2 regions of the Streptomyces sp. O3 genome follow, and region 1 is predicted to be linked to the other one. Evidence: riboswitches for the same ligand, from Rfam matches in the RefSeq annotation. Region 1 holds a riboswitch; the other holds the start of a gene.
What was found. A riboswitch is a leader RNA that binds a small molecule or an ion and turns the genes downstream of it on or off. The one in region 1 is predicted to bind glycine.

Region 1 (14,485 bases):
AGCGCGGTCGCCGGGGAGAAGTGCCGCCCGACGTCGAAGGCGAGACGCGGGCGGCCGGACCGCTCCAGGCCGAGCCGCTCGGGCTCGTCGAACACCTCGGGGTCGAAGTCGGCCCCCTCGACGAGCACCAGCACCAACTCGCCCTTCCGGACCAGCACCTCGCCCAACCACACGTCATCCAAGGCGAGTCGGGGCAGCCCGTCCCCGATGGACAGGTTCCACCGCAGCAACTCGTCGACGGCGCGCTCCATCCGCTCCGGGCGGTCTCGAAGCCAGCCGATCAGCTCGGGCCGCTGGAGCAGCGCCAGCACGGCGAGCACGAGGAACGCGGACGTCGACATCGCACCCGCCCCGAACAGCGACACCGCGACGGCCGCCAGCATCTCGTCCGTCAGATGCGCCGAGTCCGGGTCCCGCTCGCGCAGCGCGGCCAGCCGCCCCAGCAGCCCCGACCGGAGCTCCACGGGACCGTTCAACCGGTCGACCATGTACCCGATGTCCTTGTACCAGTTGAGCGCGGAGTCCGCGAACGGCCGCGCACTGGTCATGAAGGCGATGTCCAGGCTCGCCATCAGCCGCCGCCAGTCCGCGAACGGCACCCCGATCACCCGGCAGTGCAGCGCGGCCGAGAACGGATCGGTGAAACCGGCCCGCAGATCGACCGGCGGCCCCTCCGCCGCCAACGCGTCGATCAGCTCATGGGTCCGCCCCCGCAGCCACTTCTCCAGACCGTCCGCCTCCGGGTTCAGGGACTCCAGCACCGCACCGCGCAGCCCCGCGCTGTCGATGTTCCTCATGTTGGTGACGACCTCAGGCGGAATGGTGAGGGCGTACCGCCGGGGCACCCCGCTGAGCGAGGTGTCCCGCAGGCTGAACCGCTCGTCCTCCAGCACCCGCTTGGCCAGCGCGTACGAACGCACCAGCCAGGCGTGGTCGCCGGTGAGCGTCCGCACCCGCGCCACCGGGTCGGCTGTCTCTATCACGGTGGACACCTTCGGCGCCGCGATTCCCTGGGAGCCCTGTGCTCCCGGTGCGACGGCGACACCGGAACGTTAGCGGTCGAAGGCGGAGAGTGACGTACGGGGCGTCGGTAGATTGGCCCGATCTTGCCTTCTCCCGTCCAAAAACGGATGCTGAATTCCGCTTGATGGAAGGGATTCGTTCGCGGGGCCCGCTCTCAGCGCGTTACCAGCAGCGCCTCCGACCCGACCGGGCGGTAGCCAGCGGCGTGGAAGGCGCGCAGGCTGCGGGCGTTGCCCGCGGACACCTGGGCCCAGACCGGGGCGTCGGGCGGGAGCAGACAGCGTGCCGCGGTGGCCAGGGCGCGCCCCAGACCCCGATGGCGCGCCGCCTCGTCGACCTCGACCTTCCGGGCCGCCGCGTCCCGCTTGAATGCCTAGGCGAAGGCGAACTCCGAGGTGTGCCCCGTCCGTTCGGCGATCGTACGCAGCGGCGCGTCGGCCTCGTTCACGCGGGTTCGCCGGGCAGGCCGTTCGCCGTGTCGCCGTCCTCGGTGCCCAGGCCCTGCGAGTCGGGGCGGCGGGCCAGGCAGCGGTCGAGCTCCTGCGGCCACTGCGTCAGGGCCTCGGCGTCCATCGTCGTGAGCCGCGCCCGCAACGGGGCCACCTGCGCGGGCGTACAGGCCTCGGCGACGGTGGCGTACAGCGCGCGCAGCCGCCGCTGCACCTGGACCGAGGTGGCCCCGAAGTGCCGGATCTCGTCCGTGGCGATGCACACATAGTCCGCCCAGGAGCGGGTCCGGTGCCGGAAGACGGCCGCCTCGCCCGCGCCGGAGGCCCGCCGCCCCGCCTCGTCCTCCCTCGCGAGCCGGGGCGCCATCATCACCAGCAGGTCCTCGATGTGGTCCAGGCACTGCACCGCGCGCCCCGGATCGTTGATGCCGGGGGACAGGGCCTTCAGCGCGATGTCGACGAACGAGCGCAGCGCCCCGGCCGGGTCGATGCTCGCGCTGTACGTGGCGCCGAACAGCAGGCAGCGGGTCAGCTCGTCGCGGCGTACCGGCGTCGTACCCGGACGCACGAGGAACAGCGGGGCCTCCTGCGCGACGAAGTCCCCGAACACCGGCACGAGCTGGATTCGGGCGCCGGACCTGCGGGCCAGCCGCTCCAGGCCCTCCCGGTGGCAGGCGATCAGGATCTGCCCGCGCCGGGGCGGCGCGCCGAGCCGGATCACCTCAGGCGCGGCGTCGGAACCGGCGGCGGAACCGGTGGGCGGAGGGGGCGGCTCGGCGACCGGCGCCCCGGCCGCCGGGGTCACCGGGATCGGGTGCTGCGGATGCGTACGCTCCACCGCCCGGCGCCCCTCCGCGGCGAGGAGACTCAGCAGCTTCCCCGAGTTCAGCGTGCTCGTCACCCGCGCCACCAGCGCGAAGAACAGCACCGCGCAGACCACCGAGAGCAGGATCGCGAAGAACATCGAGATCACCGGCCGGTAGTCCTCCTGGCCCACCGCGAGCCGCACCGAGATCATCAGGGTGTACACGAACGTGGCCATGAAGGTGCCCATCGCCCAGCGCATCACCCGGTCCTGCTGAAGCATCGGCACCACGCGCACCGACAGCTGCGAGCCGCCGAACTGCATGGCCAGGGTGATCGCCGTGAAGACCAGACCGGTCAGGGTGATCATGCCGCCCGCCACGGCGGACAGCAGCGTGGCCATCGACCCGGCGTCCAGGTAGCGGAAGAAGGTCTCGCCGAGCTCGTGCTCCAGATAGGTGACCTCGCGGTCGATCAACGGGAACAGCCAGGACAGGAACAGCCCCACCCCCAGCAGGACCACCGGCAGCGACCAGACGGAGGGGGCGCGCAGCCGGCGCCGCGTCAGCTGCCACGTCACGCGACCCATGGGGCAAAGCTAACCGCGGCACGCGCTCCCGGCATCACGGGCGGACAGGCGTCACGGGGGCGGAAGGGCGGAGGCACCTTCGGACGTGATCAGCACTCGATGACGTTCACCGCGAGGCCGCCGCGCGCCGTCTCCTTGTACTTGACCTTCATGTCCGCGCCGGTCTCCTTCATGGTCTTGATGACCTTGTCCAGAGACACCTTGTGGCTGCCGTCGCCGCGCATCGCCATCCGCGCCGCGGTGACCGCCTTCACCGCCGCCATGCCGTTCCGCTCGATGCACGGGATCTGGACCAGGCCGCCGACCGGGTCGCAGGTCAGGCCCAGGTTGTGCTCCATGCCGATCTCCGCGGCGTTCTCCACCTGCTCGGGGGAGCCGCCGAGCACCTCGGCCAGCGCGCCCGCCGCCATCGAGCAGGCCGAGCCGACCTCGCCCTGGCAGCCGACCTCCGCGCCGGAGATCGAGGCGTTCTCCTTGAACAGCATGCCGATGGCGCCCGCCGCGAGCAGGAAGCGGACGATGCCGTCCTCGTCGGCCCCCGGCACGAAGTGCATGTAGTAGTGCAGCACGGCGGGCAGCACCCCCGCGGCGCCGTTGGTCGGCGCGGTCACCACGCGGCCGCCCGCGGCGTTCTCCTCGTTGACCGCCATCGCGTAGATCGTCGTCCACTCGCTGCGGTGCAGCACCGGGTCGCCCTCGGCGCGCAGCTGCCGGGCGGACGACGCGGCGCGACGGCGCACCTTCAGGCCGCCCGGCAGGATGCCCTCGCGGGACATGCCGCGCGAGACACAGGCCTGCATCACCCGCCAGATCTCCAGCAGGCCCGCGCGGATCTCGTCCTCGGTGCGCCAGGCCTTCTCGTTCTCCAGCATCAGCGAGGAGATGGACAGGCCCGTCTCGCGGGCCATCCGCAGCATCTCGTCACCGCTGCGGAACGGGTACTTCAGCACGGTGTCGTCGAGCTTGATCCGGTCCTCGCCCACCGCGTCCTCGTCGACGACGAAGCCGCCGCCCACCGAGTAGTACGTCTTCTCCAGCAGCGGCGCGCCCGCCGCGTCGTACGCGAACAGGGTCATGCCGTTGGCGTGGTACGGGAGCGAGCGGCGGCGGTGCAGGATCAGCTGGTTCGGCTCGTCGAAGTCGATCTCGTGGGCGTCGCCTATCTCCGCGCCCATCAGCCGCAGCCTGCCGGTGGAGCGGATCCGCGCGACCTCGTCGTCGGCGATCTCCACGTCGACGGTGCGCGGCGAGTGGCCCTCCAGGCCGAGCAGTACCGCCTTGGGCGTGCCGTGACCGTGCCCGGTGGCGCCCAGCGAGCCGAACAGCTCCGCGCGCACCGCGCTGGTCTGGGCGAGCAGTCCGTCCTTCTTCAGGCGGCCCACGAACATCCGGGCGGCCCGCATCGGACCGACCGTGTGGGACGAGGACGGGCCGATGCCGATGGAGAAGAGGTCGAATACGGAGATGGCCACGGCGGCGGACTCCCTTGTCTGCTCGTGGGGGGATGTGCGGGGGAGGGGCAGGAGGCGGCACTGAGGCCTGCGGTACGCGGATGACGTCCGGGCTTCGAGCGTAACGCGTACGGGGAAACTCCCGACAAGCACGGATTTGCGGCTTGGGGTACAGCCGGGGCGGGGCACCCCGAAACCCACCCCAGGGGCGACGCTCCCCCTGGGGCCTGTGGGCGCGGCGTGCGACGCCTGGGCTCTGCGGGCGCGACGTACGCCCGCAGAGCCCAGGGGCAACGGGGACGGCCCCGTCCCCGCAGCCCCTGCGGCGGGGCCGCTACAGGGCCGGGTACAGCGGGTGCTTCGCGGCCAGGGCCGCCACCCGCGCCTTCAGCGACTCGGTGTCGGCCGACTGCTTGAGCACCTCGGCGATGATGTCCGCGACCTCGCGGAAGTCGTCCGCGCCGAAGCCGCGCGTCGCCAGCGCGGGCGTGCCGATCCGCAGCCCCGAGGTGACCATCGGCGGCCGCGGGTCGTTCGGGACCGCGTTGCGGTTGACCGTGATGCCGACCTCGTGCAGCCGGTCCTCGGCCTGCTGCCCGTCCAGCTCGCTCTCGCGCAGGTCGACCAGGACCAGGTGCACGTCCGTGCCGCCGGTGAGCACGTTCACGCCCGCCGCCCTGGCGTCGTCCTGGACCAGGCGCTCGGCGAGGATCCGCGCGCCCTCCAGGGTGCGCTGCTGGCGCTCCTTGAAGTCGTCGGACGCGGCGACCTTGAAGGAGACCGCCTTCGCGGCGATCACATGCTCCAGCGGACCGCCCTGCTGGCCGGGGAACACCGCGGAGTTGATCTTCTTGGCGAGCTCCTGCGTGGACAGGATCACACCGCCGCGCGGGCCGCCCAGCGTCTTGTGCGTGGTCGTGGTGACCACATGCGCGTGCGGCACGGGAGAGGGGTGCAGCCCCGCCGCGACCAGGCCCGCGAAGTGGGCCATGTCCACCATCAGGTACGCGCCGACCTCGTCGGCGATCCGCCGGAACGCGGCGAAGTCCAGCTGACGCGGGTACGCCGACCAGCCCGCGACGATCAGCTTCGGCTTGGACTCCTTGGCCAGGCGCTCGACCTCGGCCATGTCGACCTGCCCGGTCTGCTCGTCGACGTGGTACGCGACCACGTCGTACAGCTTCCCGGAGAAGTTGATCTTCATGCCGTGGGTCAGGTGCCCGCCGTGCGCGAGGTTCAGACCCATGATCGTGTCGCCCGGCTTCAGCAGCGCGAACATCGCGGCCGCGTTGGCCTGCGCGCCCGAGTGCGGCTGCACATTGGCGTGCTCGGCGCCGAACAGCGCCTTGATGCGGTCGATGGCGATCTGCTCGACCACGTCGACGTGCTCACAACCGCCGTAGTAGCGGCGGCCGGGGTAGCCCTCGGCGTACTTGTTGGTCAGGACCGAGCCCTGGGCCTCCATGACCGCGACCGGAGCGAAGTTCTCCGAGGCGATCATTTCCAGGGTGGACTGCTGGCGGTCCAGCTCGGCGTCGACCGCGGCGGCGATGTCCGGGTCGAGGTCGTGCAGGGAGGAGTTGAGAAGCGACATCGGCATACGTCCTTGGATTCTCAGGAAGCGAAGGAAGGCTCAGGCGGCTCAGGAACCGGAGAACTCGGTGTACTCGTCCGCGGAGAGCAGGTCCTTCGGCTCCTCCGAGATCCGCACCTTGAACAGCCAGCCGCCCTCGAACGGGGCGGTGTTGACCAGGGACGGGTCGTCCACGACATCCTGGTTGGCCTCGGTGACCTCACCGGTGACCGGCGAGTAGAGGTCGCTGACCGACTTGGTGGACTCCAGTTCGCCGCAGGTCTCGCCCGCGGTGACGGTGTCCCCGACCTCCGGGAGCTGGACGAAGACGACGTCACCGAGCGCGTTCGCCGCGTGCTCCGTGATGCCGACCGTCGACACGCCGTCCTCGGCGGCCGACAGCCACTCGTGCTCCTTGCTGTAACGCAGCTGCTGGGGGTTGTTCATGGCCTGAATTCTCCTGTACGCGGGGGAGTGGTGGTGAACGAGGTACTCAAGAGGCGCCCAGAGGCACCCAGAGGTCCTCAAGAAGTGCCCGAGAGGTACTCAAGAGATGCCCAAGGGGACGGGAGAAGCGTTACTTCTCGCGCTTGTAGAACGGCAGAGCCACCACCTGGTACGGCTCCGCCTTGCCGCGGATGTCCACGCCCACCCCGGCCGTGCCCGGCGCGGCGTGCGTGGCGTCCACGTACGCCATCGCGATCGGCTTGCCCAGCGTCGGCGACGGGGCGCCCGAGGTGACCTCGCCGATCACCGTGCCGTCGGCCGCGACCACCGGGTATCCGGCGCGCGGCACCCGGCGGCCCTCGGCGATGAGGCCGACCAGCTTGCGCGGCGGCGCGGTCTCCGCCTTCGCGGCGGCCGCGGCCAGCGCGGCACGGCCGACGAAGTCGTCGCCGTGCGAGGTCTTCTCGAACTTCACGACCCGGCCCAGGCCCGCGTCGAACGGCGTCAGCGCGGTGGTCAGCTCGTGCCCGTACAGCGGCATGCCCGCCTCAAGGCGCAGCGTGTCACGGCAGGACAGGCCGCAGGGGATCAGCCCGACGGGCGCGCCCGCCTCGGTCAGCGCCTGCCACAGCTGCTCGGCGTCGGCGGGCGCCACGAACAGCTCGAAGCCGTCCTCGCCGGTGTAGCCGGTGCGGGCGATCAGGGCGGACACCCCGGCCACCGTGCCCGGCAGGCCCGCGTAGTACTTCAGGCCGTCCAGGTCGGCGTCGGTGACCGACTTCAGGATGCCGGGGGACTCGGGGCCCTGCACGGCGATCAGCGCGTACGCGTCCCGGTCGTCCCGTACGACGGCGTCGAAGCCCTCGGCGCGGGCGGTCAGCGCGTCCAGGACCGTCTGGGCGTTGCCCGCGTTCGCCACGACCATGTACGCGGGGGCGGCGTCGGCGTCGCCGAGGCGGTAGACGATCAGGTCGTCGACGATCCCGCCGTCCTCCTGGCAGATCATCGTATAGCGGGCGCGTCCGGCGCCGACCGAGCCGATGTTCCCGACCAGGGCGTAGTTCAGCAGGTCGACGGCCTCGGGGCCGGTGACCGTGATCTCGCCCATGTGCGACAGGTCGAAGAGTCCGGCCTTGGTGCGCACGGCGTTGTGCTCGTCGCGCTCACTGGCGTACCGCAGCGGCATGTCCCAGCCCGCGAAGTCGGTCATGGTCGCGCCCAGCGACCGGTGCAGGGCGTCGAGTGCGGTGAGGCGTGGGGCGTTGGTCATGGTGAGAGCTCCCAGGGCATGACGGGCGAGGACGAGAATCCTCCCCATCTGTCATCAAAACCTGAGAGGTTCGCCCCGGCCACACGGACGCGCGGACAGGGGCTTGCACCTTGGGTGGAGCCGGACCAGGTACGGTCCGACCCGCTTTTCAGAGTTGCCTCGTCCACGCGGTACGGGGCCTGAGAGATTCAAGGGAGGATCTTGCTCCTTCGGCGCCCCGGCCGGTCAAGGCCAGGAACTCTCCCGCGCGGATTCAAGCGGCCGGTATGCAGTTGGCGGGCACATCATTGCACGTCCCCCCGCGAGCCGTCCCGCCCCGGCGTTAAGGTCTAGGTCACCCGCGCCCGAGATCGCGCGGGCGAGGGCTGGATCGCGCCCCCGGCCCTCGGGCGGCGCGGAGTGAGCAAGGGCGAGCGGGCAGGTTACGGAGATGGACATTCCGGCGCAGGGCGCAGCGGACGCGTACGGCCTTCCCGGCGAGGGCTGGCCGGGCAACGAGCTGGAGGAGGTCCTCGCGGCCTCGGTCGACGCCGAGCCGTCACCCTCCGTGGTCAGCAGCCTCGTCGAAGTACTCGGGCGCAGCCAGCTCTGGGTGCCGCTGCCGAGCGGCGGCGGCCCGGACAGCCCGGACCTCGACCTGCCCATGATGGAGCTGGGCGGTGCCGCCTACGTCCCGGTCTTCAGCTCCGAGCGGCAGTTCCGGCAGGTCGTCGGCGAGCATATGAGCTTCACCGTCGCGCCCGCCGTCGAGTTCGCCCGCGGGCTGCCGCCGCAGGTCGGGATCGCCGTCAACCCGGACGGCGCGGTCGGCGTCCCGCTGCCGCCCGCGGGCGTGGCCGAGCTGTGCCGGGTCGGGCGCACCCCGCTGGACGGCCCGGCCAGTGGCGGCCGGGTCCGGCTCTTCGAGCCGGACTGGCAGGTCGACCCGGTGGACTTCCTGTCCGCCGCCGCCGAGGAGTTCGCCGCGACCGGCGTGGTGCGCACCGCGCGCCGCTGCCTGGCGAGCGTCGAGGGCGACGATCCGGTGCTGTTCGTCGGCGTGGAGGTCTCGCAGTGGGACGGTCCCGCCCGTAACCTCCCCATGGACGCACTCGGCCGCGCGCTGGGCCGCGTCCCGGTGACCTGGCCGGTGAACCTGGTGCTGCTCGACATGACCCAGGACCCCGTCGGCGACTGGATGCGGGACAAGGTACGGCCGTTCTACGACCGGGAGCACCGGGAGCACCGGGAGTCCTGAGCCGCTGTCGGTGGGGCCGCATAAGCTGGTTCCCTCGCCAGAGGTCACCCAGGGGCTGACCGGGTCGCCCGGTGCGGGGAGAAGCGTCGATGGTGTACGGGACTAGCGGGACTACGAGACTGTGGCGGAAGGGGGCCGGTCGACGGTGAGCGCGTCGGGCGCGGCTGCGGCCGGGCGGATCGAGCAGATGCTGCGCCAGGTGACGCCTGGGCGTTACGACGCGTACGAGGCGCTCCTCGGGGCGCTCGCCGACCCCGCCGACGGACAGCTCTGGATGCTGCTCTGGCACGGCCAGGCCGGATCGCCCGACGCCCAGTACGGGCACATGGAGGTCGACGGCGTCGGCTACGCCCCCTGTGTGACCTCCGCACGGGAACTCGCGGCCTCCGGCTGGAGCCGCGCGCACGAGGTCGTCCGCGGCCTGGACGTCGCCCGCGCCCTCTACCCCGAGCACTACGGCCTCTGGCTCAACCCGCACGCACCGGGCGGCGGCGTCGGCGTCCCCTGGCCCGACCTGCGCCGTGTCGCGGCGGGCCTCGACCGGCTGCCCGCGGGCCCGCTGCGGCTGTCCGAACCGGCCATCGACCTCCCGCAGTTCTACGCCCAGCTCAGCCAGCACGCGCACCACACCCCGGCGGTCCGCTCGCTGCGGCGCGCCTGGGTGCAGCCCGCGCTCGGCCAGCCGTATCTGGCCATCGGACTCGATGTGTACGACACCCGGCCCGCGTCGGTGGACGCGGTGCGCGCGATGATGCGGAAGTCGGTCGCGGCGGTCCCGGACGGGCTGCCGGTGTCGACCGTGGCGATGTCGGACGCGTACGACCCGGTGGTGATGTGGCTGCGGGCGAGCGCCCGCCCGTTCTACGATCGCGAGGCGCACGCCCCGGCGCCGCCCGCGCCCGCCGCGGGGTACGGCTATCCTCCCGCCGCGCCCAGTACGTACTGATCCCGGCGGGTACTGACCCGTTCTGGGGGTCATATCCCTTGCATGTCCGGTTTGTTGGGCTCCTGGGTCTCAGATGGATATCACCGCTATGCGGACCGTTCACCATGGTGAGCGGTGACTGTATGGTGCGGCGAAGTTGACTGTCTCTCGGCTCCGCCGATCAGGGGAAACCATGCGAATACTGAGAAAGAGCGCTGCGCGCGCGGTCACCGCGGCCCTCGCGGTCGCCGTGATCGCCACCGGATGCGCCAGCGAGCGTGACAAGGACGGCGGCGACGACGGCAACACGAGCGGCGGCGGTGACACCTTCGTCTTCGGCGCGGCCGGCGACCCGAGTTCCCTCGACCCGGCGCTGGCGTCCGACGGCGAGACCTTCCGCATCACCCGCCAGGCCTTCGAGGCCCTCATCGAGCACGAGCCGGGCGGCACCAAGCTGGTCGGCGGACTCGCCGAGAAGTGGTCGTCCAACGACGCCGGCACCGAGTGGACGTTCAACCTCCGCAAGGGCGTGAAGTTCCACGACGGCGAGAAGCTCACCGCCGAAGCGGTCTGCAAGAACTACGACTTCTGGTTCAACAAGACCGGTGCGGACCAGAACGCCGACCTCGCCTACTACTGGCGCGCCATCATGGGCGGCTTCGCCAAGAACGAGGACGAGGACACCCCGCCCGCCAACTACGCGGGCTGCACCGCCGACGACGAGCTGACGGCCGTCATCAAGGTGAAGGAAGCCACCGCGAACCTGCCCGGCGGCTTCTCGCTCCAGGCGCTCGCCATCCACTCGCCGAAGTCGATCGACGTCTACGCCGCGCAGGGCGCCAAGGGCGAGGGCGACTCGATCACGCGCCCCGAGTACAGCCAGAAGGCCGGGGACGTCGCGGGCACCGGACCGTTCAAGATCTCGAAGTGGAACAAGGGCAACAAGGAGATCACCCTTGAGCGCTTCGACGACTACTGGGGCGACAAGGCCGGCGTCGACAAGCTCGTCTTCCGCACCATCGACACCGAGGAAGGCCGCCGCCAGGCACTCCAGGCCGGTGACATCCACGGCTACGACCTGGTCGCGCCCGCCGACGTCGAGACGCTGAGCAAGGACGGCTTCCAGACGCCCGTCCGCGACGTCTTCAACATCTTCTACCTGGGCTTCACCCAGGACAACGAGGGCGCCGGGCCGCTGCGGAAGAAGGAGGTCCGGCAGGCGATCGCGCACGCGATCGACCGGAAGAACGTCGTCGACACCCAGCTGCCCGAAGGCGGCGTGGTCGCCACCCAGTTCATCCCGGACACGGTGGCGGGCTACTCGGACAAGGTCACCACGTACGACTACGACGTGAAGAAGGCCAAGGACCTGCTCGCCAAGGCCGGTGAGAAGAGCCCGACGATCGAGTTCTGCTACCCGACCGAGGTCACCCGCCCATACATGCCCGCCCCGGCCGACATGTACGAGCTGATGAAGGCCGACCTGGAGAAGGCCGGCATCAAGGTCAAGCCGCGCGCCATGAAGTGGAACCCGGACTACGTCAACGCCGTCACCACCGGTGAGTGCCCGATGTACCTGTTCGGCTGGACCGGTGACTTCAACGACGCCTACAACTTCATCGGCACCTGGTTCGACAGCTACGACAAGCAGTGGGGCTTCAAGGACGACAAGGTCTTCGGCGCCCTGAAGAAGGCCTCCGCCGAGCCCGACGCCGCCAAGCGCACCGAGCTCTACAAGGCCGCCAACGAGGTCGTCATGGACTACATTCCGGGCGTCCCGATCTCCTCGTCCCCGCCCGGCCTCGCGTTCGCCAAGAACGTGAACCCGCCCAAGGTCTCCCCGCTGACGCAGGAGAACTTCGGCGAGATCACCTTCAAGAAGTAAGCGCCGAACGGCGCCACACGAAACAGGCGCCACACGAAATACACGTACCACCCGATCAGCACGCGTCCGTCCGGCCCCGGCCACCCCGGCGGCCGGGCGGACGCGCTGCTTAGAGCGAGAAAGGGGCATGCGGGGTGCTGCGACTCGTCGTACGAAGACTGCTACAGCTGATACCCACCCTGCTGGGCCTGTCCGTCCTGCTGTTCATCTGGCTGAACAGGCTCCCCGGCGGGCCCGCCGCGGCCATGCTGGGCGAACGGGCGTCGGCCGAGGACGTACGGCAGATCGAGGCCGCGCTGGGACTCGACCAGCCCTGGTACATCCAGTACGGCCGCTTCCTGAAGCGGCTGGTCCAGCTTGACCTGGGCACCTCGGCACAGACCGGCCAGCCGGTGTGGGACGAGTTCGTCCTGCGCTTCCCGGCGACCGTGGAACTCGGCGTCTCGGCCATCCTGATCGCCGTGGCCGTGGGCGTGCCGCTCGGCTACTTCGCCGCCCGGCGGCGCGGCGGCTGGCTCGACGTGGCAGCCGTATCCGGATCGCTGCTCGGCATCTGCATCCCGGTCTTCTTCCTGGCCTTCCTGCTCCGGGCCCTGTTCGCCGTCGAACTGGGGTGGTTCCCCAGCTTCGGCCGCCAGTCCACCGGCATCGACGCCACCGAGGTGACCGGCTTCTTCGTCCTGGACGGCGTCCTCACCGGGGAGTTCGACGCGTCCTGGGACGCGATCACCCACTTGGTGCTGCCCGCCGTCGCGCTCTCCTCGATCCCGCTCGCCGTGATCGTCCGGATGACCCGCGCCAGCGTCCTGGAGGTGCTCGGCGAGGACTACATCCGCACCGCCGAGTCCAAGGGCCTGCACCAGCGCGTCGTACGCGGCCGGCACGTCCTGCGCAACGCGCTGCTGCCGGTGGTCACCTCGGTCGGCCTGCTCACCGGAAGCCTGCTCTCCGGCGCGGTCCTCACCGAGTCGGTGTTCGCCTTCGGCGGCATCGGCTCTTTCCTCAAGCGCGCCATCGACGGCCGTGACTACCCCGTCCTGGTGGGCTTCATCCTCTTCATCGCCCTGGTCTTCGTCCTCATCAACCTGCTCGTCGACCTGGCCTACAGCCTCATCGATCCGAGAGTGCGGGTGCACTGATGAGCACCAAGACCGACAAGATCGACCGCCTCGCGGAACTCACCGCCCAGAACGAGACCAGCATGGGCTCCAGCCTCTGGGTCGAGGCGATGCGGCGGCTCAAGGCCAGCAAGATGGCCCTCATCGGCGCCGTGATCATCGCCATGTTCGTGATCCTCGCCGTCATCGGACCCTGGGTCGCCCCGCACGACCCCACCGGCCAGCTGTGGCGCGGTGAAGTCCGTACCAACCAGGGCGTTTTCGTCGGCATGCGCGCCGAGAACTGGTTCGGCCTCGACCACCTGGCCCGCGACGAGTTCTCCCGCATCCTGGTCGGCGCCCGGCAGACGCTGCTCGTCGGCATCGTCTCCACGCTGCTCGGCCTGACCGTCGGCGTCCTCATCGGCACCGCGTCCGGCGCCGCCGCCACGCTCGGCGGCAAGGCGGGCGCCCGTATCGACTCCGTCATCATGCGCTTCATCGACATGATGCTGGCGCTGCCCTCGCTGCTGCTCGCGGTCAGCATCGCGGCGGTGCTCGGACAGAGCCTCACCACCGTCATGATCGCCGTCGGCGTGGTGCAGATCCCGATCTTCGCCCGGCTGCTGCGCGGCTCGATGCTCGCCCAGGGCGGCTCCGACTACGTACTCGCCACCAGGGCGCTCGGAGTGCGCAGACGGCGTATCGTGCTCGCGCACATCGTGCCCAACTCGCTGAGCCCGGTGATCGTCCAGGTGACGCTGAGCCTGGCCACCGCGATCATCGAGGCCGCGGCGCTGTCGTACCTGGGCCTCGGCAACCCGGACGCCGCGATTCCGGAGTGGGGCGTGATGCTCGCCCAGTCGCAGAAGTACTTCGACCAGGCGCCGATGCTCGCGGTCTACCCGGCGGTGGGCATCATCATCACGGCCCTCGGCTTCACCCTGCTCGGCGAGGCCATGCGCGAGGCGCTCGACCCGAAACTGCGGAGCTGATGACATGGCGTTGCTTTCTGTGGACGAACTGTCCATCACGTTCACCGGGCGCGGCCGCAAGGACGTCCAGGCCGTGTCCGGGGTGTCCTTCGACGTCGACCAAGGCCAGGTCGTGGGCCTGGTCGGCGAGTCCGGCTGCGGCAAGTCCGTCACCTCGCTCGCGCTGATGGGCCTGCTGCCCAGCCGTGGCGTACGGCTCGGCGGACGGGCCGACTTCGACGGCGGCGACCTGCTCACCATGAGCCAGAGCCAGCTGCGCGACCTGCGCGGCTCCCAACTGGCCATGATCTTCCAGGACCCGCTGTCCTCGCTGAACCCGGTCGTCCCGATCGGCGTTCAGGTGACCGAGATCCTCTCCCGGCACCGGGGCCTGAAGGGCGACGCGGCCCGCAAGGAGGCCGCCCAGCTCCTGGACCGCGTCGGCATCCCCGACCCGACCAGGCGGCTCAAGGAATACCCGCACCAGCTCTCCGGCGGCATGCGCCAGCGCGCGCTGATCGCCATGGCCGTCGCCTGCGCGCCCCGGCTGCTGATCGCGGACGAGCCGACCACCGCGCTCGACGTGACGATCCAGGCGCAGATCCTGGAACTCCTCAAGGAACTCGTCGACGAGGAGGGCACCGCACTGCTGATGATCACCCACGACCTCGGGGTGGTCGCCGGGCTGTGCGACCAGGTCAACGTCCTGTACGCGGGCAAGGTGGTCGAGTCGGCCGGGCGGCGTGAGCTGTTCGACGCGC
Region 2 (14,485 bases), on a different contig from region 1:
GAACAGCTTCTTGCCGCCCTCGCTCTCACTGGCGATGAGCCCCTCGTCCTCGAGCAGCTGCAACGTCGGATAGACCGAGCCCGGACTGGGCTTCCAGGCCCCTCCGCTGCGCTCGGCGATCTCCTGGATCATCTCGTACCCGTGCATCGGACGGTCCTTGAGCAGCGCCAGGATCGACGCGCGCACATCGCCGCGCCGCGCCCTGCCCCGAGGGCCGCCACGCCCCCGGCCTCCCCAGGGACCACCGCCCCCGAAGCCGGGCCCGAAGGGACCGAAGGCTCCGCGCCGCCCCTCGAAGTCGCCCCGACCCCGGTGTCCGGGCCCGCAGTGCCCGTGTCCACGCCCGTGCTCATGTCCGTGTTCCTGATGGTGGGAGCGCATCACGCTCACCCCTCTCATCTTTCCTTCTTCTCTTCCACGCGACCATTCGCGATGCTTCAACGATATATCGGGACTGTTCGGCTGGCAAGGCTCCGATGGACTTCCCCGTACGGAACCCGAGCGGGCCAGCGCGCCACCCGACCGGGCCAGCCAGCGCGAATTGGCCTTGGCCAGCGGATTCATCCGGCCCGTAGCGTCGAGCGCATGCGTATCCGAATCGTCGACGCCTTCACCGACCGCCCCTTCGCCGGGAACCCGGCCGGAGTGCTGCTTCTCGACGCCTTCCCCTCCGACGACCGACTCCAGCGGATCGCCGCGGAGATCAACCTCTCTGAGACCGCCTTCGCCCACCCGCTGCCCGCGGGCGGCGCCGCCGACTGGGCGCTGCGCTGGTTCACCCCCACGGCCGAGGTGGACCTCTGCGGACACGCGACCCTGGCCACCGCGCACGTCCTGAGCGGCGACGCCGACGGGACGGGCGGCGCCGTGCGGTTCAGCACCCGCAGCGGCGTCCTCACCACGACCGCCCACGGCGACGGCTCGCACACCCTGGACTTCCCCACCGCCCCGCTCACCGAGGTCGCCGTTCCCACGGGCGTGCCCGAGGCGCTGGGGGCGGAGCCGCTGGCCGCGTACGACACCGGCCCGCACGTCGGCGACCTGCTGGTCGAGCTCGCGGACGAGAAGACGGTGCGCGCCCTCGCTCCCGACCTGCGGGCGCTGGTCGCGCACTCGCGGCGCGGCATCATCGCGACCGCCCCGGCCGAAGACCCGGCCAGCGGCTACGACTTCGTCTCGCGCTGCTTCTTCCCGCGCGTCGGCATCGACGAGGACCCGGTCACCGGCAGCGCGCACACGGCGCTGGCGCCCTACTGGTCGCCGCGCCTGGGCCGGGACGAGCTGACCGGCCTCCAGGCCTCGGCCCGCTCGGGTCTGGTACGGACCGCACTCCGGGGCGACCGCACCCTGCTGACCGGCAGCGCGGTCACGGTCATCGACGGCGAGCTGCTCGCCTGACCAGCGCCTCGGTACACGGCAGCACACAGTCAGGGGCGTACGAGCACCTCGTACGCCCCTGACTCACCGCACACACGCGGCTCACCGCACACACGCGGCACACGGCACACGCGGCACGCCGCCCGCCTCACGCCGTAGGCAGCCACCCCACCCTGCCCGCCAGCAGCGCGTATCCCACGAACGCCCCGATGTCGAGCAGCGTGTGCGCCACCACCAGCGGGCCGACCCGCCCCCAGCGCCGGTAGAGCAGCACGAACACCACGCCCATCACCATGTTGCCGATGAACCCGCCGATGCCCTGGTACAGGTGGTACGAGCCGCGCAGCACCGAGCTCGCCAGCAGCGACCCCGTCGGCGACCAGCCCAGCTGGTCGAGGCGGCGCAGCAGATAGCCGACGACGATCACTTCCTCGAGCACCGAGTTCTGCATCGCGGACAGGATCAGCACCGGGAACTTCCACCACACGCTGGGCAGCGCCTCCGGCACCACCGTCAGGTTGAACCCCAGCCCCCTGGCCGCCAGATAGAACGCGATCCCGGTGCTCCCGATCCCGGCCGCGATCAGCGCCCCGCGCCCCAGGTCGAACCAGGGCCGTCCGCCGTCGAAGCCGATCGCCCGCAGCCCCGCGCCCTCGCGCAGCAGCAGGTGCGCGACCAGCGCCACCGGCACCAGGGCCGTGCTGATCCCGAACAGCTGCCAGGCCAGATCCAGCCACGGCCGCCCCGGCGCCGCCGAGGCGTTCAAGGTGGCCGCCTGGTCCTTGAGCCCGCCCGGCCGAGTGGCCGCGCCGACAAACCTGATCAGCGAGGACACTCCGCTCGCCCCGAGCGAGAGCGCCAGTACCAGGAGCAGCTCGTTCCGCATGGTCCGTCGTGAGAACCGCTCACCCCGAAGAGAACCGGCCACCGGCCCCGCCTCCACCCGCACGTGTGCCTCCACTTGTTCAATCCCGCCGCATACCTATCCGCGCCCCACTAAGGTCTCGAATGCAGGTACGAAGATCGTGCGCGACAGGCCGAGGGGGACGGTACGCCACATCGTGCCGTACGCCCCCTTTCCTTGCTTCATCGCTCAAGGAGGGGCAGCACCGTCATGGGACGTCACAACAGACCCGACCGGCACGCGACGGACGAGGCAGCGGGGCGTCCGCGCTCCCGCCGCCGCTCCGTCGCGCTCGCCACCGTGCTCGTGCTCGGCGTCGCGGCGGGCGCGGGGTTCGCGGTCAACAGCGGTCTGCTCGCCTTCGAGGGGTCCTGCGAGGACGACGCCGTACGCCTGAAACTCCTCGCCGCGCCCGATATCGCGCCCGCGCTGCGCTCCGCCGCGGCCCACGCGCGCGAGCAGGGCGTCACATCGGACGGCCGGTGCTTCGAGGTCAAGGTGACCGCCCGCGAGCCGTACAAGGTCGCCGACTCGCTCCGCGCGGGTGACGACCTCGGCTACCAGGTGTGGGTGCCGGACTCCGAGCTCTGGCTGCACCGGGCCGCCCAGGGCGACGACAAGGTGCCGCTCACGGCCGCGGGCAGCGTCGCCCACACGCCCGTGACGCTGGCCGTCGTGCCGTCGGCCGCCAAGTCCCTGGGCTGGCCCCGCAAGCGGTACTCCTGGGCGGAGCTCGCCACGGCGGCGACCGTCGAGGACCAGCTCAGGCTGGGCGCCGCCGACCCCGCCCGGAACGCCTCCGGGCTGCTGGCGCTCGCCGCGATCGGCGCCTCCGCGCAGCGGACCGCGGGCCCCGAGACGGAGACCCAGGTCGCCGCCACCGCCAAGCTGCTGGCGCGGCGCACGTCCGGCAGCGACGCCCAGGCCCTGGACACGCTGGCCCGTGACGACTCCGGGACCGAGCGGGGCAACCCGCGCCGCAACCAGGCGCTGGTCGCCTCCGAACAGGCCGCGTTCACCCACAACGCGGCGGCGGGCCCGGAGGGCAGCCTCTCGCTGTTCTATCCCCTGGACGGCGCCCCGCGGCTCGACTACCCGTTCGCCCTCGTCGACGAGACCCGGCTGTCCACCGACCAGAGCCGGGCCGCGCTGCGCTTCATGAGCCTGTTCGACGAGGAACCGTGCCGGGCCATCCTGGAGAAGAACGGCTTCCGAAAAGGCGACGGAACCCCGCCCGCGCGGCTCATCACGGCGGCGGGCGGCCGCGCGCCCCAGCCGTACGCGCAGCTCACCGCCGAGCCGCCGACCCGCGGTGAGATCCAGGAGGCGCTCGGGCTGTGGACGGTCACGGTGCAGAGCGCCCGGCTCACCACCGTGGTCGACACCTCGGCCTCGATGTCCGCGCCGGTGCCGGGCCGTGACCAGTCGCGGATGGAGGTCACCAGGAACTCCCTGGTCCAGGCGCTCGACCAGTTCACCGCCGAGGACGAGATCGGCCTGTGGGAGTTCTCCACCCTGCTGGAGGGCGACCGCGACTATCGCAAACTGGTGGACACCGCCCGCCTCGGCGACCGTACGGACCAGGGCGGCACGCACCGCACACGGCTGACAAAAGCCTTCAACGACCTGCGGCCCGTCCCCGGCGGATCCACCGGCCTGTACGACACCTCGCTGGCCGCCTACAAGGACGCGCTGAAAAGCTACGCGAGCGGCAAGTTCAACGCCGTGGTGATCCTCACCGACGGCGTCAACCAGGATCCGGGGTCGATCTCCCGCGGCGACCTGGTCGCCGAACTCCAGCGGCTGTCCGACCCCGAGCGTCCCGTGCCGATCATCGCGATCGCCGTCGGCCCGGACGCCGACAAGAGCGAGCTCACCCAGCTCGCACAGGTCACCGGCGGCTCCGGCCACCAGGTCGACGACCCGGCGCAGATCCAGCAGGTCATCCTCAAGGCCATCATGACCGCGGGCCAGAACTGACGCTCAGGACCGGTCCGGCGACGCCCCCACCGGCCAGGTGTGCACCGGCTCACCGCCGCGCATCAGCTCGCAGTACCGCGTGGTGGTGGCGGCGAGCGCTTCCTGCCGCCCGAGGCCCGAAGCCAGCGCGCGGTGATAGGTCGCCACCTGCCAGGAAGCGCCGTTCACCCGCCGTCGGCAGCGCCCCTCGATCACTCCCAGGTAGAAGTCGCGGTCGGCCGGTTCGACGCCCCACGCGTCGAGCCCGGCCGCGGCCAGCGGCAGCAGCTCATGGCGTACGAGGTCCACGGCGGGCATCCGCGCCAGGGCGCCGCCGCGCCCGGACCGCGGCCAGGTGAACTCCGCGTCGATGCCATGGCGGCACGCGGCGTCGAAGTTGGCCGCGGCCGCCTCGAACGGCAGCCTGGTCCACACCGGGCGGGCATCCTCGGCCAGCGCCCGGACCGCGCCGTAGAAGAAGGCGGCGTTGGCGATCACATCGGTGACCGTGGGCCCGGCGGGCAGCACCCGGTTCTCCACGCGCAGATGCGGCACGCCGTCCGCGATGCCGTACACCGGGCGGTTCCACCGGTACACGGTGCCGTTGTGCAGCACCAGTTCGGCCAGCCGCGGCACCCCGCCGGCGTCGATGACCCGCAGCGCGTCCTCGTCGTCGCAGATCGGCAGCAGCGGGGGGAAGTAGCGCAGGTTCTCCTCGAAAAGCTCGTACGCGGAGCCGATCCAGCGCTCGCCGAACCAGGTGCGCGGCCGCACCCCCTGGGCCTGGAGCTCGGGCGGCCGGGTGTCGGTGGACTGCAGGAACAGCGGCGGGCGCGACTCGCGCCACAGCTCATGGCCGAACAGGAACGGCGCGTTGGCGCCGACGGCTATCTGCGCCGCGGCCAGCGCCTGCGCCGCGTTCCACACATCGGCGAACCGCGTCGGCGTCACCTGAAGATGCAACTGGACCGAGGTGCAGGCCGCTTCGGGCGCGATCGACGCGGAGGTGCAGGTGAGCCGTTCCACGCCCTCGATGTCGAGGGTGAACTCCTCGCCGCGCGCGGCCACGATCTGGTCGTTGAGCAGGGCGTAGCGGTCCACGTCGGAGAGGTTGGCGGAGACCAGGTCCTGCCGGGTGAGCGTCGGCAGTATGCCGATCATCACGATACCGGCGGCCACCTCGCCGGACTTCCGGTGAGCATAGGCGAGTCCGGTCCGCAGCTCTTCGGCGAGCTGGTCGAGCACCCGGCCGCCCAGCCGGTGCGGGGCAATATTCACTTCCAGATTGAACATTCCCAGCTCGGTCTGGAAATCGCGGCTCGCGATGCGCTCCAGCACCTCCGCGTTCAGCATCCTCGGCATGCCGTCGGGGCCCACGAGATTCAGCTCGATCTCCAGCCCCATCAGATTCCGCGGCCGGTCGAACTTCTTCTCCTCCAGCAGTCTCCGCAACCCCGCGAGGCACTGCTGAAGCCTCCTGCGGTACCGCTGCCGATCGGACAGGTCCGCACCGCCTGCCACGACCTTCTCCCCCATCGAAGCGTCCTTCCTCGATTGGGCAGCCCACCGCCGGCCGCTGCGTCACCGGGGATATGCCCAGCCGATGTGATCGATAACGCCCGGCGAACGGCCGCCGCACAGTAGGCTCGAACCCGACGGTGACCGGCACATTCGCTCGGCATACGGTGATACTCGGATTCACCGGACACGCACCGTGGTGACAAACGCCGACGAGAATCGGCCGACCACACGCCGCGCATGAGCCGAGGCCACCGAGCCGACCCGGCCAGGAATCGGGATAAACACCGCAATTGCGCGACCGGATTTCACCTTGCCAGCGCCAAAAGAACCCTCCCGCGAAACACGACCTGAACACACGTCGTATAAACTCCCCGGACGAGGCAGAGAGTTGGCGCTCACGGACCGAAGCTCCCGCCCCTCTGGCCCAGGCGAGCTGACAGCGCCGTCCGCGTCCGCCCCCTGCGTCACCCAGCCTGTCGAAGTGAGAGGCATCTACCATGCCGCTGCATGTCCCCCCGGCTCCCGCACCAGCCCTGCGCAGCGTCCTCGCGGCACTCGGTTCCCCCACCGCCGTCCGCGAGGCGCGCACCCCGTCCCTGCGCTCCGCCCAGGGACCCGCACACCCCGAGCTTCCCCTTCCGGTCCACGTACTCGACCGGATCACGCCCGTCGGCGGGCCGCCCCGCGCACACCTGGCCGGCTGGCGCTTCCTGATCCGGTGCGGCGACCGCGCGGGCGCCGCCGGGGACACCCGGCTGACGCCGGACGGCTGGGCCTTCTCGCACTTCTTCGAGGGTCCGTACGTCACCGCGACCGAGCGCGCCCTGCGCCAGGCCGAGTCCCTGCCGGGCCACCACCAGCCGCGGCTGCTGTCCGTGCCCGAGCTGTACATGCTCACGCTCTGGCTGCACGGCGACGTGCACAGCGACCCGGCGGCGGGCCCACCCGCCCCCGCCGACCTGCTGGTTCCCCTCGCGCCCGCGCCTCCGGGCATCGCCGCGCACCTGCCGCACCGCGTCGCGGACCTGCTGCCGGTCCTCACCCACCGCCTGCGGCCCGCGCCCCTGCTCGGCTCACCCGCCTAAGCCCCGCCTCACCCGCCCCGCGGCCCGCCCCGGCCGCGGGGCGGTCCGCCGCCCCGGCCCGTCCGCCGCCCCGGCCCATCCGGACTAGTCCCATCCGGCTACCTCTAACCACCCAGCCAGGCAGTGCAGTTGAACTGAACCGTCCGCACGGGTGACGCGTCCCTTACCAGTGGGGGGAGCCGCCGCGAAATCCCTGCGGAATCCCGCCCATGGGGCAACACTGGAAGTGGACCGACGACAACGGGGGTTCGGAATGAGCGCCGCAGACCGCGGGACCCGCACTACCAGGACAACGCAGCGAAAGAACACCTCCATGTGCCAGCATCAGCCACCCTGCCCGTCAGCCGACTCCGCCGACCGGGAGGCAGCGGTCCTAGTGGCCCACCATCCCGAACAGGGCTGGAGCCTGCTGTGCAACGGCGTCCTGTTCTTCGAGGACACCGGTGAGCTGCTGCCGGACGGGCGGATCATCGCCCCGCACCGGCCGCCGGGCACCCACCGGGTGGCACGTGCCGCATAAGGACTCCACCAGCGCACCGCGCGCAACGAAGGGGCCGGTCCGGAGGAAACCTCCGAACCGGCCCCGACGCATGACCGCCGCCGCTCAGTCGTCGTACGCGTCCATCGGCGGGCAGGAGCACACCAGGTTGCGGTCGCCGTACGCCTGGTCGATCCGGCGCACCGGCGGCCAGTACTTGTCCGCGGCCTCGACACCGGCGGGGAAGACGGCCTCCGTACGCGCGTACGCGTGCTCCCACTCGCCCGCGAGCACGGCCGCCGTGTGCGGAGCGTTCCGCAGCGGGTTGTCGTCCGCCGGCCACACGTCCGAGCCGACCTTCTCGATCTCGGCGCGGATCTCGATCATCGCCTCGCAGAACCGGTCGATCTCACCGAGATCCTCGCTCTCGGTCGGCTCGATCATCAGCGTCCCCGCCACCGGGAAGGACATCGTCGGCGCGTGGAAGCCGTAGTCGATCAGCCGCTTGGCGACGTCGTCCACGGTCACGCCGGTCGCCTTGGTCAGCGGGCGCAGGTCGATGATGCACTCGTGCGCGACCAGACCGCCGGGACCGGTGTAGAGCACCGGGTAGTGCGGCTCCAGGCGCTTGGCGATGTAGTTCGCGCCGAGCACCGCGACCTGGGTGGCGCGCTTGAGGCCCTCGCCGCCCATGAGACGTACGTACGCCCAGGAGATCGGCAGGATCCCGGCCGAGCCCCACGGGGCCGCGGAGACGGGCCCGACACCGGTCTGCGGCCCGGCCGCGGGCTGCAGCGGGTGGTTCGGCAGATACGGCGCGAGGTGCGCCCGCACGCCGACCGGGCCGACGCCGGGGCCGCCGCCGCCGTGCGGGATGCAGAACGTCTTGTGCAGGTTGAGGTGCGAGACGTCGCCGCCGAAGCGACCCGGCTGGGCGAGGCCCACCAGGGCGTTCAGGTTGGCGCCGTCCACGTACACCTGACCGCCCGCGTCGTGCACCGTGGCGCAGATGTCCGCGACATGCTCCTCGAACACGCCGTGCGTGGACGGGTACGTGATCATGAGCACGGCCAGCTCGTCGCGGTACTGCTCGATCTTGGCCCGCAGGTCGTCCACGTCGATCTCGCCGTCGTCGGCGGTCTTCACCACGACGACCTTCATCCCGGCCATCACGGCGCTCGCGGCGTTGGTGCCGTGCGCGGACGACGGGATGAGGCAGACGGTGCGCTGCGCGTCGCCGTTGGCCCGGTGGTAGCCGCGTACCGCCAGCAGGCCCGCGAGCTCGCCCTGCGAACCGGCGTTGGGCTGGAGCGACACCTTGTCGTACCCGGTGACGGCGGCGAGCTGCTCCTCCAGCTCACGGATCAGCGTGAGATAGCCCTGCGCCTGCTCGGCGGGCGCGAACGGGTGCAGCGCACCGAACTCGGGCCAGGTGACGGCCTCCATCTCGGTGGTGGCGTTGAGCTTCATGGTGCAGGAGCCCAGCGGGATCATGCCGCGGTCCAGCGCGTAGTCCCGGTCGGCGAGCTTGCGCAGGTAGCGCAGCATCGCGGTCTCGGAGCGGTACTGGTGGAACACCGGGTGGGTCAGGTACGCGTCGCCGCGCAGCAGCGCGTCGGGCAGCGCGTCGGCCGCCGTCTCATCGAGGGCCTCGATGTCGGCGTCGACGCCGAAGGCCGCCCACACGGCCGTCAGCTGCGCCCGTGTGGTGGTCTCGTCGCAGGCGATCGAGACGTGGTCGGCGTCCACCAGCCGCAGGTTGACGCCCCCCTCACGGGCCGCGGTGACGATGTCGGCGGCCTTGCCCTGGGCCCGCACCGTCACGGTGTCGAAGTACGCGCCGTGCACGACCTCGGCGCCGCCCGCCGTCAGGCCCTCGGCGAGAATCGCGGCGTAGCGGTGGGTGCGGCGGGCGATGTCCTTGAGGCCCTGGGGGCCGTGGTACACCGCGTAGAGACCGGCCATGACGGCGAGCAGCACCTGGGCGGTGCAGATGTTGCTGGTCGCCTTCTCGCGGCGGATGTGCTGCTCGCGGGTCTGCAGCGCCAGGCGGTAGGCCTTGTTTCCGTCCGCGTCCACGGAGACGCCGACGAGCCGTCCCGGCAGGTTGCGCGCGAACTTCTCGCGTACGGCCAGGTAACCGGCGTGCGGCCCGCCGAAGCCCATCGGGACGCCGAACCGCTGCGTGGTGCCGACCGCGATGTCCGCGCCCAGCTCGCCGGGCGAGGTGAGCAGAGTCAGCGCCAGCAGGTCGGCCGCGACGGTGACGACCGCGCCCAGGTCGTGGGCCTGGTCGATGACGGGCTTCAGGTCCCGTACGGCGCCCGACGCGCCCGGATACTGGAGCAGCACGCCGAACACGCCGCGCTCGGCGACCTCGGCCGGTATGCCCTGGGACAGGTCCGCGACGACGACCTCGACGCCGGTCGGCTCGGCACGGGTCTCGATCACCGCGATCGTCTGCGGCAGCGCGTCGGCGTCGATCAGGAAGACGCCGTTCTTGACCTTGCCGACCCGGCGGGACAGCGCCATGGCCTCGGCCGCCGCGGTGCCCTCGTCCAGCAGCGAGGCCCCCGACGTGGGCAGCCCGGTCAGGTCGGCCACCACGGTCTGAAAGTTCAGCAGCGCCTCAAGGCGGCCCTGCGAGATCTCCGGCTGGTACGGCGTGTACGCGGTGTACCAGGCCGGGTTCTCCATCACGTTGCGCAGGATCACGGGCGGCGTGAACGTGCCGTAGTAGCCGAGTCCGATCATCGGCGCGACCACGTCGTTGCGGTCCGCGAACGCGCGCAGCTCGGCCAGCACCTCCGGCTCGGTGCGCCCGGCGGGCAGCCGCAGCGCCTCGGTGGACTTGATGACCTCCGGCACGGCGGCCGCGGTCAGCTCGTCGAGTGAGCCATAGCCGACCTGGGCGAGCATCTTCGCTCGGGCCTCGGCGTCCGGCCCTATGTGGCGTTGCTCGAAGGGGATGCCACGTTCCAGCTGGGAGAGCGGAATGCGGTTGGCAGTCATTGCGGAGGCCTCCTGGTCATGCGACCTGCGAGAGGTACCACGGCGCGGGTACCCGGACGGCCTCCCCCTCTGTCATCTCAACCTGAGAGCTTCACCGGCCCGCGCCGTGCGACCCGGCTTTCACCGTCGGTGAGGGCGGATGCCGTCGACGCCCGCCCTGCTTTCCAGAGTGACCTCGTCCGTGCGGTACAGGGGCCTGAGAGATTCCGGGGAGGAGTTGCTCCTTCGGCGCCTCCGGCGCCAACCGGAGAGCTCTCCCGCACGGGGTCAGCAGCCGCCTGCCAGCCTACCAGCGCGGACACCTGGCCAGGAGTGCAGAACGACAAGCAGCGGGCCCCGAGTGGCCTCCACCTGGATTGTGCCGTTTCGTAGACTTTACGGACGGGGTGCGACCTTTTTGGAGGGACCGTGCAGACCGATATCGATCCGCGGAGCCTGATCGGCCGCAAGGCGTTCGACCGGACCGGCAGCAAACTCGGCACGGTGGACGAGGTCTATCTCGACGACGCCACCGGCACACCCGAGTGGGCGGCCATACGGACCGGCATGTTCAGCCGGGACGCCTTCGTCCCCCTGGAGCCCAGCGAACTGGTCCAAGGCGCGCTGCGCGTCCCGTTCGAGCGCGCGCTCATCAAGGACGCCCCCGACTTCGGAGTCGGCCGCCATCTCTCTCCCGAGCAGGAACTGCAGCTCTACCACCACTACGGCCTGGACATCGCCTCTCCCTCCCCCTCCGCCGAGAGCCCGCCCGACGACGACTCCTGACCGGCCGCCGCCCCCGGCGCCACCGCCGCGGGCACGAGCGGCAGCGCCTCGCCCACGTGCAGCGACGGGTCGTCGACCCGGAACGTCCGCACCCGGCCCGGCCGTGATCCGGGCGTCTCGAACCGCACGGTCACGCGCCCGAGCCCGCTGCCCTGCACCCACCCGGCGCCGAACTCGTCATGCCGCACATCGTGCCCCGCCAGCCAGCGCCGCTCGGCCGGCCCGGACTCGCCCCGCCCGCCCTCCGGCGCCCCTCCCGGCCCGCCCGCGCTCTCGGTCTCCCCCTCGTCGTCCAGCGGCGCGTCCTGCCCGGCCCGCTCCCCGGACGCTTCTCCGTCCGCTCCGGGCGTCCGCTCGGTGTGCGCGGCCTCCGCGCGCGCCTGCGCGAAGAGGTCCTCCTGGGTGAAGTCGGCCAGTCCCGTCACCCCCACCCCCAGCAGCCGCACCCCGCCCGTGGTGTCCACGGCCTCCAGCAGCCGGTCCGCGGCCTCGCGGATCACCACCGGGTCGTCCGTGGGCCCCCGGAGCGTCTCGGACCTGGTGAGCGTCGAGAAGTCGTACCGGCGCACCTTCAGCACGACGGTCCGCCCGGAGTGTCCGGACCCGCGCAGCCGCCGCACACACCGCTCGGCCAGCCGCCCCACCTCAAGCCGCACCCGCACCCGGTCGTGGATGTCCACGTCGAAGGTGTCCTCGACGGAGACCGACTTCGTGTCCCGTTCGGCCACCACGGGCCGCTCGTCCTGCGCCAGGGCCATCGCGTACAGCTGGCCGCCGTGCGCCTTCCCCAGCAGCCGTACGAGCTCGTCCGCACCGGCCTCGGCGATCTCCTCGACCGTGCTGATCCCGGCCCGTCGCAGCTGGTCCCCGGTCACCGGACCGACCCCCGGCAGCGTGCGCACCGACAGCGGCGCGAGCAGCGCGCGCTCCGTGCCCGGCTCGATGAGCACCAGGCCGTCGGGCTTGGCCCGCTCCGAGGCGATCTTGGCCAGCATCTTGGACGCGGCGAGCCCGACCGATCCGGTCAGTCCCGTGACGGCCCGTATGTCGGCGCGCAGCCGCTGGCCCGCCGCCCGCGCCGAGGTCTCGTCCCAGGCCGCCGCACCGGCCGCGAGGTCGACGAAGGCCTCGTCCAGGCTGAGCGGCTCCACCAGCGGGGAGAGTCCGTGCAGCAGCGCCATGACCTGCTCGCTGATCGCGCGGTACACCCCGAAGCGGGGCACCAGGTAGGCCGCGTTCGGCGCCAGTCTGCGCGCCTGCCCCATCGGCATCGCCGAGTGCACCCCGAACCGGCGCGCCTCGTACGAGGCGGTGGCGACCACGCCGCGCGGCCCGAGCCCGCCCACGATGACGGCCTTCCCGCGCAGGCTCGGCTTCGCCGCCTGCTCCGCGGCGGCGAAGAACGCATCCATGTCCAGATGCAGAATGGTGGGCGCCGATCTCACACCACCGATGCTGCCCTATGGCACTGACAACGGGGCCGGCGGCGCGGCTGGCGACGCGGCGGCGGCCGGTGTCATCCGGCGCGGTTGCGGCGCCGCGCCAGCTCGTCTTTGGGGTTGTGGCCGATCAGCGTCTCGCCGGTGTCCACCCGCTCGCCGTGCAGCTGCGAGAGCGCCGCCTCGACGTCCTGCCACACCACCCCGACCGCGATCCCGAAGACGCCCTGGCCGCCCTGGAGCAGATCCACGACCTCGTCGGGCGACGAGCACTCGTAGACGGTCGCGCCGTCGCACATCAGCGTCATGCGTTCCAGGTCCGCAGACTCGCGGTGCCTCAGGTGCTGGACGGTCGTCCGGATGTTCTGGAGGGACACTCCGGTGTCCAGGAAGCGCTTCACGATCTTCAGGACGACCACGTCACGGAAGCCGTAGAGCCGCTGGGTTCCCGATCCGCTCGCGGGCCTGACGCTCGGCTCGACCAGGCCCGTACGCGCCCAGTAGTCCAGCTGCCGGTAGGTGATGCCGGCGGCGGCGCACGCCGTCGGCCCCCGGTACCCCACCTCGTCGGACGTCGCGCCACCGCTCCCGGTCACCACCGTCGGCCGCTGCGCGGTGCGGCCGGCCGCACCGCTGTGGAGCGGATACGGACCGCCAGCCGCCGTGCCGTCGCCGCTGCTTCTCACGCCGACCTCCGTCCTTGACCTGCCTTCACGAAGGTAGGGAGTACCCCGAGGCGCGTCAACGAACGCCACACTCGGCACGCCGGGTGATAATCACCCCGAGAGTGGTTTCCCGTACTCCTCCACGGGGAAAGGCTAGCCGAATGGCCCGGCAGCGCTCCGGGACGGCTCACTGACTGTGCGCGTCACTGACTGTTCGTACCGAAGTCCTCGGGCGAGATCTGGTCGAGGAACTCGCGGAACTTCTCCACCTCGTCCTCCTGCTCGTCCGGGATGGCGATCCCCGCGTCGTCGAGCACCCCGTCACTGCCGTAGATGGGCGTACCGGTGCGCAGGGCCAGCGCTATGGCGTCCGAGGGACGCGCGCTGACCTCGACCCCGCTGGCGAACACCAGTTCTGCGTAGAAGACTCCCTCTCGCAGATCCGTGATCCGTACTTCGGTCAGCTCCTGGCCAACAGCCTCGAGCACGTCCTTGAACAGGTCGTGCGTCAGCGGACGGGCGGGCGCCATGCCCTGCTGGGCGAAGGCGATCGCGGTCGCCTCCCCCGGCCCGATCCAGATGGGGAGGTACCGATCGCCTCCCACTTCACGCAGGAGCACGATCGGTTGGTTGGAGGGCATTTCGACCCGGACACCGACAACGTCGAGCTCATTCACACAGCAACCCTAGGACGTGCCCGGCAGGTTTGGGTAGTCGGGCACGTTCCCGGTCAGTACGGGCGGCCCCTGAGCGCGGTCTGTACGAGCGCCGTGTGCAGTCGGCTGGTGAGCTCCGCGAGCTCCTGCACGCGGGCCTCCGCATGGGCTCTGGTCTGCGGATTACGGTGCTGGCGCAGCGGCGACACGACCTGGTCGACCAGACCGGCTTCCCGTTCGGCGGAACTCTTCATGGCCCGCAGATGCCGTGGTTCGACGCCAAAACTTCCCAGCTCGGCGATGAGTCCGGCGATCCGCACGGCCTCGGTGTCGTATCCGTCGTCGGACACGGGCGCGATGAGTCCGTAGGCCTCCCACTCCTCGAGCTCCCGCGCGCTGACCTGTGCCGCCGCCAGCAGCTCGGCCCTGCCGACCAGGGTGACCTGGCCGACCGCTGGCTCCTCAGCCTTCTGGGGCCGCTCACCGTGGCCGTACGGCGTGCTCTGCTGGCCCGCCTGGCCCGCCTGGCCCGCCTGGGGCGGCTGGACTCGCTCACCGCGCTCCAGCGCGTCCAGGTACTCCCTGATCACCTTCAGCGGCAGATAGTGGTCACGCTGCATTCTC

Region 2: it holds a riboswitch for glycine, as region 1 does, so the genes downstream of both, gcvP (aminomethyl-transferring glycine dehydrogenase) here and gcvT (glycine cleavage system aminomethyltransferase GcvT) in region 1, are expected to answer to the same signal.

The regions. Positions count from the first base shown of each region.
Region 1 is NZ_JBTVYK010000010.1:51,599-66,083, forward strand. It holds gene ACX6XY_RS07620 (cytochrome P450) at 1-983, opposite strand, end outside; partial or broken gene ACX6XY_RS07625 (GNAT family N-acetyltransferase) at 1,178-1,366, opposite strand; gene ACX6XY_RS07630 (DUF2254 domain-containing protein) at 1,468-2,865, opposite strand; gene ACX6XY_RS07635 (L-serine ammonia-lyase) at 2,955-4,337, opposite strand; gene glyA (serine hydroxymethyltransferase) at 4,651-5,910, opposite strand; gene gcvH (glycine cleavage system protein GcvH) at 5,959-6,336, opposite strand; gene gcvT (glycine cleavage system aminomethyltransferase GcvT) at 6,467-7,606, opposite strand; glycine riboswitch at 7,765-7,862, opposite strand; gene ACX6XY_RS07655 (enhanced serine sensitivity protein SseB) at 8,037-8,843, shown strand; gene ACX6XY_RS07660 (enhanced serine sensitivity protein SseB C-terminal domain-containing protein) at 8,989-9,789, shown strand; gene ACX6XY_RS07665 (ABC transporter substrate-binding protein) at 9,962-11,653, shown strand; gene ACX6XY_RS07670 (ABC transporter permease) at 11,788-12,792, shown strand; gene ACX6XY_RS07675 (ABC transporter permease) at 12,792-13,745, shown strand; gene ACX6XY_RS07680 (ABC transporter ATP-binding protein) at 13,750-14,485, shown strand, end outside.
Region 2 is NZ_JBTVYK010000046.1:6,856-21,340, reverse strand. It holds gene ACX6XY_RS22185 (PadR family transcriptional regulator) at 1-381, opposite strand, end outside; gene ACX6XY_RS22180 (PhzF family phenazine biosynthesis protein) at 586-1,398, shown strand; gene ACX6XY_RS22175 (CPBP family intramembrane glutamic endopeptidase) at 1,526-2,326, opposite strand; gene ACX6XY_RS22170 (substrate-binding and VWA domain-containing protein) at 2,492-4,261, shown strand; gene ACX6XY_RS22165 (glutamate--cysteine ligase) at 4,265-5,776, opposite strand; gene ACX6XY_RS22160 (hypothetical protein) at 6,259-6,846, shown strand; gene ACX6XY_RS22155 (DUF5999 family protein) at 7,160-7,366, shown strand; gene gcvP (aminomethyl-transferring glycine dehydrogenase) at 7,451-10,336, opposite strand; glycine riboswitch at 10,511-10,606, opposite strand; gene ACX6XY_RS22145 (PRC-barrel domain-containing protein) at 10,745-11,101, shown strand; gene ACX6XY_RS22140 (DNA polymerase IV) at 11,038-12,546, opposite strand; gene ACX6XY_RS22135 (MerR family transcriptional regulator) at 12,618-13,226, opposite strand; gene ACX6XY_RS22130 (bifunctional nuclease family protein) at 13,409-13,882, opposite strand; gene ftsR (transcriptional regulator FtsR) at 13,936-14,485, opposite strand, start outside.